Regions from separate parts of the Cytobacillus sp. FSL R5-0569 genome, predicted to be linked through region 1. Evidence: riboswitches for the same ligand, from Rfam matches in the RefSeq annotation. Region 1 holds a riboswitch; each other region holds the start of a gene.

What was found. Region 1 has a riboswitch for cobalamin ahead of metE (5-methyltetrahydropteroyltriglutamate--homocysteine S-methyltransferase). Riboswitches for the same ligand answer to the same signal wherever they lie in the genome.
Region 2: linked by a shared signal. The riboswitch ahead of MKX78_RS05460 (hypothetical protein) and the one ahead of metE (5-methyltetrahydropteroyltriglutamate--homocysteine S-methyltransferase) in region 1 are both predicted to bind cobalamin.
Region 3: linked by a shared signal. The riboswitch ahead of MKX78_RS02255 (ABC transporter substrate-binding protein) and the one ahead of metE (5-methyltetrahydropteroyltriglutamate--homocysteine S-methyltransferase) in region 1 are both predicted to bind cobalamin.
Region 4: linked by a shared signal. The riboswitch ahead of MKX78_RS12275 (acyl-CoA dehydrogenase family protein) and the one ahead of metE (5-methyltetrahydropteroyltriglutamate--homocysteine S-methyltransferase) in region 1 are both predicted to bind cobalamin.

Annotation. Positions count from the first base shown of each region.
Region 1 is NZ_JBBOWW010000001.1:239,284-241,489, reverse strand. It holds gene MKX78_RS01290 (DNA-binding protein) at 23-307, shown strand; SAM riboswitch class I at 385-497, shown strand; cobalamin riboswitch at 551-730, shown strand; gene metE (5-methyltetrahydropteroyltriglutamate--homocysteine S-methyltransferase) at 879-2,206, shown strand, end outside.
Region 2 is NZ_JBBOWW010000001.1:1,039,601-1,041,806, reverse strand. It holds gene mmgD (citrate synthase) at 1-812, opposite strand, end outside; gene MKX78_RS05460 (hypothetical protein) at 757-1,032, opposite strand; cobalamin riboswitch at 1,196-1,398, opposite strand; gene MKX78_RS05455 (MarR family winged helix-turn-helix transcriptional regulator) at 1,626-2,069, shown strand; gene MKX78_RS05450 (MFS transporter) at 2,086-2,206, shown strand, end outside.
Region 3 is NZ_JBBOWW010000001.1:423,762-425,967, reverse strand. It holds gene MKX78_RS02255 (ABC transporter substrate-binding protein) at 1-929, opposite strand, end outside; gene MKX78_RS02260 (FecCD family ABC transporter permease) at 1-1, opposite strand, end outside; cobalamin riboswitch at 1,037-1,216, opposite strand; gene MKX78_RS02250 (hypothetical protein) at 1,270-2,049, opposite strand.
Region 4 is NZ_JBBOWW010000001.1:2,388,271-2,390,476, reverse strand. It holds gene MKX78_RS12280 (YhgE/Pip domain-containing protein) at 1-370, shown strand, start outside; cobalamin riboswitch at 655-839, shown strand; gene MKX78_RS12275 (acyl-CoA dehydrogenase family protein) at 1,041-2,206, shown strand, end outside.

The DNA.
Region 1 (2,206 bases):
TGTATTTAAGGGGGATTACAAATTGGAATTCGAGTTGAATTTTATTTGGATTGCCGTCGGTTTAGCATTACTTGGCTATTTCATAGGCAATGGGTTGAAGCAATTTAGTAGTAAAAATGAAGGTAATATGAATCATTTACTTGTGGAGCAAAGCCACCTTCATCTTTACTTTTATTTAAGTGAAGCAGACATGAAGGATCTATTACAGAAGCATCCTCACGCACCAAAAGTCATTCTTAATGGCAAGCATTATTACCATCTACATAAATTTCGCAAGTGGCTTGAATCTGATGATATATATCACTGATGAAGAATTTATTTTGACAGCTTCCATTTATTATGCTAATCTATCTTTAAAATTCAAAATATTATAAATATGTAATTCTCTTATTCAGAGAGGTGGAGGGACTGGCCCGATGAAACCCAGCAACCTTTAACAATTATTTGTTAAAAAGGTGCTAATTCCTGCAAAGTGTAATAGCTTTGGCAAATAAGAGAGGATAAAGACCTCTCTATTTTTAATTAGAGAGGTCTTTTGTATTTTCAAAACTTAATAACAAAGGCAACAGATGCATGATTGCTTAAAAGGGAAGCCCGGTGGAATGCCGGCACGGTCCCGCCACTGTGAAGGAGAGCGACTTATCATTGACCACTATTTCATAATAGAAATGGGAAGGGATAACGAGCGATAATCCGAAGTCAGGAGACCTGTCTGTTGTTTGCACTTAGACTCTACGGATGCATAGAGAGGAGTGATGAATACGTGTTGAGCAAATCAAATGGTCTCAACTCTAGTTAATATTGCGTATGAATCTCTCATTTAATAATAAATAGAGAGATTTTTTGTTGAGAAAATACAATCTAAAGGAGTGTTTAAATTGACTGAAGTAAAAAGTTCAAATGTAGGTTATCCAAGAATTGGCGAGAAGCGGGAGTGGAAGAAAGCTCTAGAACAATTTTGGAGTGGTAAGTTGAATAAAGAGACTTTTCTGCAACAAATGGAAGTCATTCGTTTATCCTCTCTCGAGAAGCAAAAACAACTTGGCGTTGATCTCATCCCGGTTGGCGATTTCACACTGTATGATCATGTCCTTGATACAGCTGTGATGTTTGGACTTGTTCCTGAGCGTTTTACATACAGAGGTGGGAAGGTTGATATCGAAACGTATTTTGATATTGCCAGAGGGAACAAAGATGCCGTGGCAGCTGAAATGACCAAATGGTTTAACACAAACTATCACTACATCGTGCCAGAACTCAACAACCTCACGCCAACACTTGCTGAAAACCGGCCACTTGCCTTTTATAAAGAAGGAAAAGAGAAGCTTGAAATCGACGGGAAACCGGTTATCTTGGGCCCGATTACGTTTGTGAAATTATCAAAAGGCTATAAAGAAAGTGAATTCAAATCAATCGTCAATCAATTCGTTCCTCTTTATGCACAAATTTTAAAAGAATTACAGCAAGAAGGTGCCTTGTGGGTACAAATCGATGAACCTATTTTAGCAACTACCCTCACAGAAGAAGACATCTCACTCTATCAAGCAGTTTACCAAACATTACACCAGGCAGCACCACAGATAAATATCATTTTACAAACGTATTTTGAAAGCATCACTTATTATGAAGCTGTTACCTCATTACCTGTGCAAGCGATCGGCCTTGATTTTGTCCATGATGCAGGTCAAAACCTCGCTTCCTTACAAAAATTCGGCTTCCCAAGTGATAAAGTATTAGCTGCAGGTGTCATCGATGGCCGTAATATCTGGGGCGCCAAACTTGATAATAAGCTCTCTCTTCTAGAAGAAATTACAGCAATTGTTCCGAAAGATCGCTTAATCATCCAGCCTTCATCCAGCTTATTGCATGTACCCGTTACAGTCAAAATTGAAGAAACACTAGATCATACATTAAAGACCGCACTCACCTTTGCTGATGAAAAATTACAAGAAATCGTAGTGCTAACGAAAGGAATAAGAGAAGGAAAAGAGCAAATCCAAGATGAGATAAACGAGAGACGAACTGCTATCGGGGCACTAAATCAATCTTCTATTAGAAACAATCAACAAGTACAAACAGCCATTCAAAACTTACCATCATCACTAGCAGAGCGCGAAACACCTTATTCTGTTCGTCAAGCAACACAAAAAACAGCCTTCCAACTACCACTCCTACCTACAACAACGATTGGAAGCTTCCCACAAAC
Region 2 (2,206 bases), 800 kb from region 1:
TCCATTTTTTTCATATAAACTCTATGACCAAAGCCCATAATCTTTTCTTTTTTAAATAGTTTTTTATAGAAGAGACCTTCCACGCCAGCGACACTTTCCGCTTCATTCAACATGTACATAACCGCTTCATTTGCACCGCCATGCAAGCTACCTTTTAAACTTGCAACTGCGCCCGTTAACGCTCCAAATAGATCGGATTGCGTGGAAGCAATTACTCTTGCTGCAAATGTTGAGTTTGGCATTTCATGTTCACTATATAAAAGTAATGATTGGTCAAATACTCTTTCTTCTAAATCGGAAGGTACTCTACCAGTTAACATATAGAAAAAGTTGGCACTATATGATAGGGATTTATCCGGTTCAATTCTCTCCAGACCTTGTAATATACGATAACTGTTAGCTACAATTGTCGGAACTCCGCCAAGTAGACGATAAGCTCTTTCTTTATTTGCTTGCTTCGACCTATCATCTAAGGTCGAATCATATCCAGCCAAGCTTGAGATGCCAGTGCGGAGCCCATCCATTGGATGTGTTCCTTTTGGTAAATGAGTAAAAACCTCCATTACGGCCGTTGGTATTTCATAATAGGACTTTAACGTATTAGCTAATGAATTTTTTTCCTCGTCTGTTGGTAATTGATCTTCTAGAAGTAAATGGATAATATCTAAATAGCTTTTCGTTTTTGAAAGTTGAATTAAGTCATAACCTTTTATGACAATCTCTCCATGAACAGTATCTAAAAATGAGATGCTGGTCTCAGAAGCTATGATTCCCTCTAACCCTGGTATATACTTCTCCTCCATGCTCACAATCATTTTCCTCCCATCCAATTACATCATGCCTGACAATGCTGTAAGCCCTTTCAGCATTCCTTAAATATATTTGGATCTTCTCTTCTTCTACAGAGAGTGTTCGGATGTCTTCTTTATACTGATCTAATACTCTTTTTAAACTATAACTCTCAGCAGAATAGCTGTTCATCATGATCGTTGATTTCATTATGTTCACATAATAAGGAACGGTTCCAAACAAAGCTTTTTCCTCCGTTCTTGCTCACCTTTTTACCATATCAATCCATTAAAAAAACAACTTCTAGAAAGAAGTTGTTAAGTTCAAACGAATACTAAAATAAACATGCGACCTTGGCATGTATTCATTACCCGTACTTAACACCTCCTATATCCACGTAGGAATTGATGTTTACACTAAACAGGCAGGTCTCCTGGCTTATGGTCAACATGATACGAAACCTTCCCATCTCCATTTTTAGGAAACAGTGGTATCTTTCATATCACTCGCAAATACAGTTGCGGGACAGCGACGGAATCCAACCGTACTTCCCTTTTAAGTAAATAGACAAGCGAGCATTCTATTTACACCTATTTTTGAAAATATTCAATTGTTCTATTTAAATATATCAATATTTTAGAAAATTGACAATTATTTTCTTAATTGTACTACTTTTCACTTTTAACTAACACTTGTTATTATAACAATTTAAATGTCGCCTACAAACATCTCTTAAAAGAAATACAATTTTAACATAACATTTACCATTTTACAGAAAAAAATCTATCGCCCATAGACAGACAAGACGGCTTTTTGTTATAGTATATTAGTTACCATTGATAACTATTTTAAATGAGGTGAATATTATTATTGCTAGCCAAAGGTTCTTTCATCACTTTATGATGCTTTATCGCCCTTTTGAGAATAGACTAAACAGCTTATTAACGAAACATCAATTACAACGGGCACAGTGGACAATCCTTTATTATCTCTACCATTTTGGTCCAACAACTTTAGTAGAGATTGCTGCATATCAAGGTGTCGAAAAGCCAACAGTTACGAGGACCATAAATCAGCTTGAGGAATATGGATATGTAGAAAAAATCCCAAGCATGGATAAACGTGAAAAGAAAATGAAAATAACGAACGAAGGTGAACGCATATACAAAAAAATCCGCATTCCGATTGATCAGTTCGAAATGGAAATATTAGAGGGAATCACACCTGAGGAACAAGAAGAATGTATTCGTATTTTTGATAGTATTAAAAGCAATTTGTAAGGAGGAAGAAAAGAATATGAGTTCAACAAAAGAAAAATTATGGACCAAGGACTTTATCACCGTTTCTTCCGTAAACTTTTTTCTAACATTAGTGTTTTATTTATTAATGGTTACGATTGCGGTGTATGCCGTTGAAG
Region 3 (2,206 bases), 180 kb from region 1:
AGCTCCTCTACTCCTTCTACAAGTCTAGGACCTGTACGAGTTACCTTATCAGAGTGCACATCATAGACTTGCTTCTCTTTAACGGCTGTTACATCTTGCCAACCTTCTCGACTTAAAAGGGTTTCTACCGCATTTTCCGTATAATACCCGTATGTAGTGATAATCACATCAGGATTTTTTTCGATGACAGCTTCCTCGTCAATTTGTGGCCAACCTTCTTCTTCAATTACATTTTCCGCTTGGATCAAATTGAGCATATCATCAATAAATGTTTTTTGACCGGCAGTATATAAAGAAGGAGCTGCAGAGATTTCTACAAAGACAGATTTTTTCTCTTCAACAGACTTTGCTTTTTCTTCAATTTCTGCCAAACGGGTTTTCATTTCCTCAACTGTTTGATTTGCTTCTTCTGTTGCTCCTGTTGCTTTACCAATCATTTCTATGGAATCATATACTTCTTCAAAATTCTGTGCATCATTGACAATAAGAACAGTAATACCAGCATCTCTTAATTGATCTAAGCCTTCAGTACTATTATGCGCTCCTGAATTATGTGCTAATACAACATCTGGATTTAAAGCAATAATTGCTTCTACATTAAATTCTTGTCCACCGATTTTTTCAATATCAGCTACTTCTTCTGGATAATTATCAAAATCAGATACACCGACTACCTTCTCACCTAACCCTAATTCGAAAGCGATTTCAGTATTACTCGGGATTAATGAAACAATCGCTTCTGGTTCCTCTTCAATCACCACTTCTTGATCCGCAGCATCCGTTAATGTTACAGGAAAAGCGCTAGTTTCAGTACTCTCTTCAACCTTCTCTTCTCCATCTTTTTTCGGTTCAGCTGTGTCATTCCCACATCCAGCAAGAATACCTGCTGATAGTAGAATCGAGACTAAAAATAAATACCATTTCTTCATGATTGACCCTCCTTAAAATATAAAACATCCCCATTAGTAGGAGATGTTTGGAAGGAATAATCACGACAAAGAAGCCTTACCAAACACCCCCTATCCTCGTAGGTTACAGTGTTTATGGAAGATAGGCAGGTTTCCTGGCTTATGGTTTATAATCAAAGGCTCCTCCTATACAACATATATAGCAGTTTTCTTTGTTTATTAACCAGTTACAGTGGCGGGACCGCATTGGTTTTACACCAATTTCCCCTATTAAGTCAAAAATTGACACCTATTTCCTTAAATCTACAATTTTCTGTCGATTTTATTATACCTTATCATATTTTGTGGTGCATTATTATTTTTATGAATCAGTTACTTGCCATTCTTTCAGTTTTTTATCAAAAACCAATCTCGCGTCTGGAGTGGCTTCCTTCCTCATTGCTTCGAACTCATCATACATATCATCCATATTAGTGAAATCTCCAACTGTCCAGAGCGGTATATTAATTTTTGTACGTGTCTGCTCACTCTGTTCAAAAGAAATTACCAGGCCTTCCTTCATTAAATTTCTTAATGCCCTTAACGCGCCTTCTGGAACTTGCGGATATGTTTTTTTCTTTTTTAGGCCTAATAAAGATTTTTCTACTTTTAAATGCTCCATCTTCATAGCAGCAACGTCGCCAAGCATTTTGTAAAAGTCCTGCCAGTCTCGGTAATAGACCTTATTTAACCAACCGTCATCATGCGCTAAATAACAATAACGATTGCTTAAATGGTTATAGAAAGGTTTCTTTAAATGCTCCTTTACATGACTAAGATATAGGAGCTCAGCAATTGCTTGAGCAGGCAATTCATTTAACGATTCTTCCTCCTCGAAATCTATCCAGCAAAAATCACCATAACTATAAACATCTTCATTTATTAGTGCTGGCAGGTCTTCATGAGCCACCCAATCAAACATGGTATGTACATTCAGTTCCCCATTATCATACTGATGCTTCACTAATAGAAGATGCCCTGTCCTGTTCTGTAATGATTGCATAAACTCAGAAAATTCAATTCCATAAGAAATAACGGACTGGTCCTTTTCGTTTAATAAGATATAGATGAGATCTCGAACACTATGATTTTTCTTTCGCAATTTAGAAACCTCCGAACTGAAAATAGAAAGACGAAGAGCAAATTAAATTGTACCACCTTTGTTATTACCCTCATACCACACAACTATTTCGTTTTACTGCAATAATTTATACTAACTACATGTAAATCACAAACACACGATACAATGCGTCATTTCA
Region 4 (2,206 bases), 2.1 Mb from region 1:
TACAGGCGGTGTTTCTGAATTAAGTACATCATATAGTGACATCCATGAAGGAATTAGCGGTTCTCTATCTGGAGCTCGGCAACTAACCAAAGGAGCTGGCTCGCTTCATAATGGAACTGGACAATTACATGATGCAACTAAAGACATTCCTGATGAGGTGACAAAAGAAGTTGATGAAATGATATCGCAATATGATAAATCTGATTATGAGCCAATTTCTTTTGTATCAGATAAAAATAATGAAAAGTTGGAACTAGTCCAATTTGTCATCCAAACAGATAAGATTAAAACAAAAGATAACAAAGAAGATGTAAAAGAAACAAAAGATAAAGTAGGATTCTTCGAGAAACTTCTTAACTTATTTAAGTAAACTTGAAAAACACGCTTCTGCATTCTAGGAGGCGTGTTTCTCTTTTTGGTGGTAAATTTATATAAACCTTTCATGTTACATCAAACGATCAGTCAAAATGAAGAATTAGGCTTTCTTCTACTCGGGTTATAGGAGTGGATTTAATCAATGACTCTAGCTTATATTGTGGTTGGAAGAAAAATGATAAAGAGCCTAACTTTTTCATCATTTTAAGCTGAGAATACATATTCTAAAAAATAAATTGTAAATTTTCCGAAAAATTGATATATTGTTAGTGTGAAAACTAAATAGCTAACTAAACAGGTGCTTGTTCATCAAGCTTAAAAGGGAAACCGGTTAGACTCCGGTGCTGTCCCGCAACTGTATTTGCGAGCGGATTGTACATAACCACTTATTCATTATTGAATGGGGAAGGAGCAAATCCGCCACGACCATAAGCCAGGAGACCTGCCTGTTTTAGCCAACATCATTACCTACGCGGATAGGGGGTGTTAAGTGCGGATAGAAGAACATGTATATTACTCAACACATGTTTATTTGTTTGTCCACTCGTTACTTAACAACTTCTTTTAACAGGAGTTGTTATTTGTTTGAAGGTGGTTTGCTTCTTGCTACTGATTTGAGCAAGCGCTCAATCAAAGGAGATAGAAAGATGTAAAGGGAGTGCACGATGGCGAAGCTAAAAAAAACGCTAGAAGAAAAGGGAGATATTTTTTCTCCTGAAGATTTTCTTGAAGAGGAACAACTCATTGCACAAACGGCAGAATTATTTATTAAGAATGAAGTGTTGCCCCAAATAGATTCATTAGAAAAAAAGAACTATGAAGTGGCTAAGAATCTGTTTCAAAAATCAGGGGAACTAGGTCTACTAGCTATTGATGTACCTGAGGATTATGGCGGGTTTGCACTTGGTAAAAAATTATCCGGGCTTATAGCTGAAAAGATAGGATACGGTGGGGCTTTTAGTGTTTCGTATAATATTCATGTAGGTGTTGGCACATTACCGTATGTTTATTTTGGTTCAGAAGCACAAAAACAAAAGTATTTACCACAACTCATCTCCGGGGATTGGATTGGTGCTTATGCCTTAACGGAAGCAGGAGCTGGATCGGACGCACTTTCACCGAAAACAAGAGCTATTTACAACAGCAAGAGTGATAGTTGGATAATAAATGGGGAAAAACAATGGATTACCAATGCTCACATAGCAAATGTGTTTGTTGTATTTTGCCAAACAAATGACGGGATGACTGCTTTTAGTGTTGAAAAAGACATAGCAGGCGTATCTATTGGTGCAGAAGAAGAAAAGATGGGTATTCATGGATCATCAACAGCTACACTTATACTGGAAGATGTCGTTGTGCCATCCGCTAATATACTAGGAGAAAAAGGAAAAGGTCATCAAGTTGCCATGAATATATTAAATCTTGCTAGATTGAAGCTAGCTTTCTCGAATATTGGCACAGCTAAACAAGCCTTCAACTTTTCTCTAAACTATGCGAAAGAGAGGCAACAATTTAATAGAACGCTGGTTGAATTTACTTTGATACAAGAAAAATTAGCTGATATGGTGACATCTATTTATGCAAGTGAAAGTGCCGCTTATCGCACAGCAGATATGATTGATCAAGCTCCAACGGATGAAGGAATCACCTCTTTAAAAGCATTCGCAATGGAATGTGCCATAAACAAAGTGCGATGCTCTGAAATGCTTGGGCATGTAACAGATGAGGCCGTTCAAATTCATGGTGGATACGGTTATATGAGAGATTACGATGTTGAGCGACTATATAGGGATGCTCGAATCAGTCGTATCTTTGAAGGAACAAACGAAAT